3 regions of the Clostridium swellfunianum genome follow, and region 2 is predicted to be linked to each of the others. Evidence: riboswitches for the same ligand, from Rfam matches in the RefSeq annotation. Region 2 holds a riboswitch; each other region holds the start of a gene.
The links. A riboswitch is a leader RNA that binds a small molecule or an ion and turns the genes downstream of it on or off. The one in region 2 is predicted to bind cyclic di-GMP.
Positions count from the first base shown of each region.

Region 1 (2,272 bases), 3.4 Mb from region 2:
CATATGGTGGAAGGCTTTTCATGAAAAAGCTTATATCTACAGTTAGAGAACAAGGCTACCAATATTTTGATTGGAACGTGTCTTCAGCGGATGCGGCAGCAGATACTGTTCCTAAGGAAACAATAGTGAAAAATGTTTTACAGGGGGCAAAAGGAAAGAATAAAGCTATTATTCTTATGCACGGCAGCAGATTGAAAACTACTTCAACTGAGGCACTTCCTCAAGTTATTGAGGGGTTAAAAGTGATGGGGTATGAATTTGATGCACTTTCCAAGGATGCATTTACAGTTCAGTTCATAAAATAAATATATAAAGTTTTATAAACATTCATATTTGTCCTATTGCAAACTATAAGGACCTTTTATATAATTAGTTTAGAGAAAGTAAAACTCGATAAAGGCAAAACTAACGAAAGTTAGTGACGCAAAGCTATAGGGACTAAAGTGAGAAACACTACGTCAGCCAGTTGCCGAAAGGTTTGGAAAGATTTTACACCCATGCCTTTTTGGTATGGGTATTTTTTATTGTCAAGTAATTGAGTTTCTTGATTTAATAAATGCTTCAAGTTGAAGCATTTATGATCATAATTAAGTAGATGAATATAACAGAGCAAGTAACAAGCAAAAGAAGAGGTAAAAGTAGACCCAATAATTATACTATTCCCTCTAGTATAGTTTATCTTCCCCAATTTTCACGGTGTTTTTGGCATCTAAATTAAATAGCCTCTTCTTGCAGCTAGGTAAATAGAGCAATAGAAAAAACCATCAAGCAGTTTAAACCGCACTGATGGTTTTTTCTATTTTAAATTAAAGCATTATGATATAATCTATGAAGAAATAATATTAAGGAGGCTATTTCATGAAAATCTCAAGGAAAGACTTTTTAATGAAATATCATCTTACTGAAAATGAAGTTGAAAGCATGGGAATAAACTGGGAAACTCTTAATGCTATCTATTCAGATTATAATATATATAAAAATATTTATGAAACTCAGGCTGACTTTATAGCAAGTACCCTAAGAACTCATGGGAAAATACATTCTGTAAAATCTAGAGTTAAGGAATCAGAACATTTAATAGAGAAGATAATTAGAAAGACTCCAGATAGGAAGAAAAAATATGGTGAAGATTTTAAGTTTTCTGCTGAAAATTATAAGGAACAAATTACAGATTTAATAGGAATTAGAGCCATACATATTTTTAAAGAGGATTGGGAAGAAATACATAAATTTATAACGAGCATGTGGAAAGTTGTTGAGATTACTGCAAATGTTAGAGAAGGTGATGACACCAAACGTTTTGAGGAACTTAATATTCAAATTCATTCAAGAAAATCCGGATATCGTTCAGTTCATTACTTGATTGAATCCTTCCCAACAAATCACAAGGTTATTGCTGAAATACAAGTGAGAACAATTTTTGAAGAAGGGTATGGTGAGATAGATCACCAGTTGAGATATTCACACGGAGAAATTCCAGAGGTCTTAAGGCTTAATCTGCTACTCCTAAATCGTATAGTAGGTAGTTCTGATGAAATGGCGTCTTTAATAAATATGCTCAACAGAAATTGGACTGAAATGGAACAAAAGTATGAAAATATTATCGATAATAAAAATAAAGAGATAGCTGAACTAAAAAATATGATACTAGCATCCATGAACATTGAAGCTGAAGATAAAGGTGAAATATTGAAGAGCTTAGACAGAATAATAATGAAAGATGACTTGGTTAATTTAACTGAAAATCTAGGTAAACCTTATATAAAATAAAAGGAGGGATGCAAATGTTTAAGAATATAATTTGGGACTTTGACGGCACGCTATTTAATACTTATCCTGCAATGGTGTACGCTTTCAAGAGAGCTCTTGAAGATAGAGAGATAAAGGAAAGTGAAGAAAATATTTTAGAACATATGAAAGTTTCCTTCTATACGGCAGCTAAACACTTTACTGAACTTTATAAGCTTGATAGCAGGTTCGTGGAAGAATATAGAGTATATGAAAAAAATTCAGACTTGGGTAAAATAATACCATTTGCTTATGCTAAGGAAGTTTGCAGAGAACTTATAAATAAAGGTGGCAGGAACTTTATTTTGACTCATAGAGAAGAGGATACTGCACTTAAAATTTTAGATTTTCATGACATGACAGAACTTTTTACTGAAGTAGTAACCATAGACAAAGGGTTCAAAAGAAAACCTGATATTGAAGGCTTCATATATTTAATTAATAAATATGACATGAATAAGGCTGAAACTTTAGTTGTTGGTGA
Region 1 covers NZ_JAMOFV010000006.1:3,874,068-3,876,339, forward strand. The annotation lists gene NBE98_RS18315 (polysaccharide deacetylase family protein) at 1-305, shown strand, start outside; cyclic di-GMP riboswitch class I at 389-474, shown strand; gene NBE98_RS18320 (RelA/SpoT domain-containing protein) at 859-1,770, shown strand; gene NBE98_RS18325 (HAD-IA family hydrolase) at 1,785-2,272, shown strand, end outside.
Region 1: linked by a shared signal. The riboswitch ahead of NBE98_RS18320 (RelA/SpoT domain-containing protein) and the one ahead of NBE98_RS02310 (hypothetical protein) in region 2 are both predicted to bind cyclic di-GMP.

Region 2 (2,272 bases):
GCTTTAGGGAGGATATTTTTATACTAGATGGAAAAGCGAGAGAATACTTGTCTAAGTTCATGTTCTTTGGGAACAGTGTGTTTAAGAAAGTAAAGCACCTATCCGGAGGAGAAAAAATTAGACTTAAGCTTGCTAAGCTTTTATATGAAGAGGTAAATTTATTGATACTGGATGAGCCTACTAATCACCTTGATATTGATTCTATTGAAACTATTGAAGAAGCCTTGGAGGATTTCAAAGGAACAATATTTTTCATTTCTCACGATAGATATTTTATCAATAAGATTGGTGAGAGGGTTATTGCTGTAGAGAATAATTGCTTTAAGAGCTACCTTGGAAATTATGATTACTATAAAGGCTTAAAGGAAGAGCTTAAGCAGCAGGAGGTCAAGGAACCCGTAGTAAAGGTAGAGAAAGTTAAGAAGCCTAAGAGTATTGATGAAGCTAAAAAGAAGGAAGCTGAAAAAGCTAAGGCTGAAGCAAAAATTGAAAATCTTGAAAGCGAAATAAATAGCATTGATATGGCTATGGCTGTTCCAGAATTAGATTATGAGGAGCTAAACAAGCTTTACAGTAGAAAAGAAGAACTGAGCAGGGAGCTGGAGGTAGTTATGGAGGCTTGGCTGAAAATTAGCAGTTAATTATAATTTTCAAGCAAATACGACAGGCTGTTAATTATGCACTATTGCTTGGAACACTATATTAATGTAAAATGAAATAAATGAATAACTCGATAATAGTAAAGTTAGCGAAAGCTAATGACACAAAGCTATAGGGACTACGGTGCTTAATGCACTACGTCAGCCAGCTGCCGAAGGTTAGCACTTGTGATGTGTTAAAGTGTAAAATGCTCAGCCTTTGCTGAGCATTTTTTTATTCTTTAAGCTTCATATTTTAACCTAGGCCATAGGGTTTTAATTTAATAGTCTAATCAGGAGGTTAAAATATGAATATTATTAAGCTTAAAAACACAATTGCAAAAGCTTTATGCTTTACAACCGTATTTAGCTTTACTATGTTAAATACAACCTTTATAAACAAGGAAGCAAATACTAACAATACTGTTCTTGCGGCAGAAGAAGCTCAAGTTGTATTTAACGGCTCAGTTTATGATGAAAAAGCTGAGTATTATCAATACTGTTTGAACAAGCTTGGCTATAAGGACTACGACAACATAGCGCTTGACACAGATGGATATTTTGGAGGCAAGTCTCAAAGTGCATTAAATAAATTTCTTAAGGATAACGGCTTTAGTTATTGCACTTCTACAGCCTTGGACAAGTTGATGGCTCTGGCTGAAAGTACAGCTAACAAGCCTTTTAATTCAGGTTTTGTATTGGACAAGAATAAGCTCATGCCTACAGCCTTTATTTATTCAAGCTTATCCAATATAAATAATTCAAAGGATCCTTTTTACTCAATGCAGGTATTAAAGGAGTTCCCTTTTATAATTACAATGAGACCGGATGAAATGTCCTACAAGTCTAAAAGAGTAGCTGAGTATATTAAGGCGAAAACCAAGCTGTTTGGATATGTAAACCTTGGTCCTGATAATCCAACAGCAATTAGAAGTGAATGGAGACAAGCTGATTTAAATAAAGTTAAAACTGAAATAGATTCAATTGCAGCAGCAGGCTGGTACGGAGTTTTTATAGATCAGTTTGGCTACGATTGGAATGAAACTAGAGAGAGACAAAATATAATAGTTGATTACATTCATAGTAAAGGTATGAAGGTTATGGCAAATTCCTGGTTTGTGGATGATTCACTAGGAAATAAAGTGGACAAGATTGCAAACCCAAAGGGATTACCGACTCATCTTAACTCTAATGACTGGTATCTAGTAGAAAGCTTTTTTAGTGACGGAGATTCCTATAGAGCAGACGCCTCTTACATAGAAAAGTATTTAAAGGTTAAGCAGTATAGAGACAAAATGAAGATAAATGTTGCTGCTCTGTCTTATAAGAGAGAGAGTGTGAGCTGGCAGGGGGCTTCTGAAGACATAAAAAATTCCTATATTTTAGCTCAGGTTTTAGGTTTTAACGGCTGGTGGTATGGAAAAACTGATAATGCCGATAATTTGCTTTATGGAAAAGATCCAAACATAAATCTAGGAAGGATTATTAGCCCTCTAAAGCTTAAAACAAATAATTTATATGCTGCAGAAACGGAAAGATATAAAATCGAATATTATGCTGGCAGCGTGCCTTCATTAAAATTAATTCCAAAGAAATAAAAAAGGGGCTGTCTCAAAATATGTTATTTCAGCGGT
Region 2 covers NZ_JAMOFV010000006.1:464,545-466,816, forward strand. The annotation lists gene abc-f (ribosomal protection-like ABC-F family protein) at 1-641, shown strand, start outside; cyclic di-GMP riboswitch class I at 729-816, shown strand; gene NBE98_RS02310 (hypothetical protein) at 947-2,236, shown strand.

Region 3 (2,272 bases), 1.1 Mb from region 2:
AATCCAATATTCCTGCTAATAGTTCCTTTTCGGATATCTCTCACCAGCTCTTCGGAGTGTTTTTCCAAATGTCTGAACATATCTAGAACAGAAGAAATAAAAATTCCGTTTATATACATAAGATTTCGCTCTTTAATTGCAAACAGAAGGTGAAGATACAGGGTATCAATGCCTTTCCCTAGATTCATCACCTCTACAGGAGTAGTCCAAATAAATGGTATCATCCATTTTATAGATCTCATACCTCCGGAAGTTCCTGCACATATTGGTTTTCCGCCTTGAGTATATCCCGCTATAACCATATCGGTTAGTGATAAGCCTTTGCCATAGGACCAGCTGCTTTTAAAATTATTATAAAGAATTCTCTGTATAAGCATGCTCATTACTTCAGATACAGCAGAAAGTGAACTCTTCGTGACTGGGATATATTTTTGTTTGCCTGTAGTTCCAGAGGACATTCCATAGAATTTTACTTCTTCCGCTACCAAGATGTTTTCCTCACCTGAGCACATTCTGCTAATATATTGTTCATAGTCCTTGTAAGTGCATAGAGGAACTTTCTTTTTATAATCCTCCACGCTGTGAATATTTGAGAAGTTATATTTTTTTCCAAATTCAGTGCTGCAATTTCTTGAAAGAGTTTTATTAAGTACTTCAGTATTTCGGCTAAAAGCATTTTCAGTATCTTTGTTAAATTTTTTCTCTGAGAATTTAGACACTTTTACAAAGGAATAGGACATCGCTTTGCCTAGTATGTTCGTACTAAAACATCTCCTTTTTATTAATCACTTATCATTATATGTACGGAAGCTGAAATTTGTGAAGAAATACTATTAGGAAACTCTTATAAGATATACACTTGGACTTTATGGAAAATTGTGCTATAATATGATGCGAATTGAAAAAACGTGCCGATAATAGCAAACCCATCGAAAGGCGGGGACGCAAAGCCGTGGGTCTAAAGGATGCATAATCCTATGATTGCCAGGTTGCCGAAGTACATAAATAAAAAAATACCAAGGGCGACGTTTAATCATAGTCTACCTTGGTATTTTTTGAGTTCTTATTTATGGCTTTCAAAAGTACTCGGCAGATTATATATGTAAATGGAGGTGAGTCTATATCAACATCTTAGACAATCAGTTTACATCATTTAAAAGACTAAAAATCTGCAACAAAAATAAGGAGTAAAGTTTGGAGGCGTTTTAATGTTTAGAAATGTATACATAAAAGGTGTAGGAAGCTATCACCCTAAAAGAATAGTTGATAATGAATATTATGCCAATCACTTTAGGAAATACGGTATGGAAGAGCATGCTATTGGTTTAATGGAGAAGGTTGGAAGAGAGACAAGAACTCTTGCAGAAGAAAATGAGACAAGCATAACGATGGGCGTTGAAGCTGCAAAAAAGGCTCTAAAAAAAGCGAAGCTTGAGCCTAAGGATATTGATGCAATTATTTCTGTTTCAGATACTCCAGAATACCTGACTCCATGCTGTGCATTAATACTAAAAAATATGCTTCAGGCTAAGAGTGTTACAAATGTATTTGATATAAACAATGATTGCATTGGTATGATCACAGGAATAGATATAGCTTCTAGATATTTAAAAACTGATAAGAAGTACAAAAGAATTCTAGTAGTAGGCTCAATGCACATAAGTCCTTTTGCTAAGGAAAATGATTTAGTTGTTTATGGATGTATTTCAGATGGAGCAGCAGCTGTAGTCCTAGAGGTAAGGGAAGAGCAGGAGGAAAGAGGATTTTTAGGCTCTAGAATGGATACTGATGATACCTATAATGAAACTATAAGGTTCCCTGCATGCGGTTTGTCTAACATACCTAACAAGGATATAGAGCCAGACGAAAAGAAGATGGAGTGGAATCCTTTTGACTTTAGCTTCCTTTCAGAAAAGTGGTCGGAATTAATAATTGGTCTCTTAGAGGAAAATGGATATACAGAAGAAGATGTTACACATTATTTCATGTCTCAATTTTCAAAGTTTGATTTAGGATTGACTATGGAGAAATTGGGCGCTTCTTTTGAACAGGCGACTTTTGTTGGAAATAAGTACGGATATACAGGCTGCACAAGCCCCATTATGGCATTGGATGACAGGCTAAATAAAGAGCAATTTAATAAGGATGAAATTTCAATATTTTGTTCAGTAGCAGGTGGATATACCATGGCAGCATTATTATATAAATGGTAAAAAAGTAAACAAGCATACTGAAGCGAAGGAGGATGTATATGGAAAAATCCGCAAGTATT
Region 3 covers NZ_JAMOFV010000006.1:1,528,349-1,530,620, reverse strand. The annotation lists gene NBE98_RS06945 (GH3 auxin-responsive promoter family protein) at 1-740, opposite strand, end outside; cyclic di-GMP riboswitch class I at 910-997, shown strand; gene NBE98_RS06940 (3-oxoacyl-[acyl-carrier-protein] synthase III C-terminal domain-containing protein) at 1,209-2,213, shown strand; gene NBE98_RS06935 (methyl-accepting chemotaxis protein) at 2,252-2,272, shown strand, end outside.
Region 3: linked by a shared signal. The riboswitch ahead of NBE98_RS06940 (3-oxoacyl-[acyl-carrier-protein] synthase III C-terminal domain-containing protein) and the one ahead of NBE98_RS02310 (hypothetical protein) in region 2 are both predicted to bind cyclic di-GMP.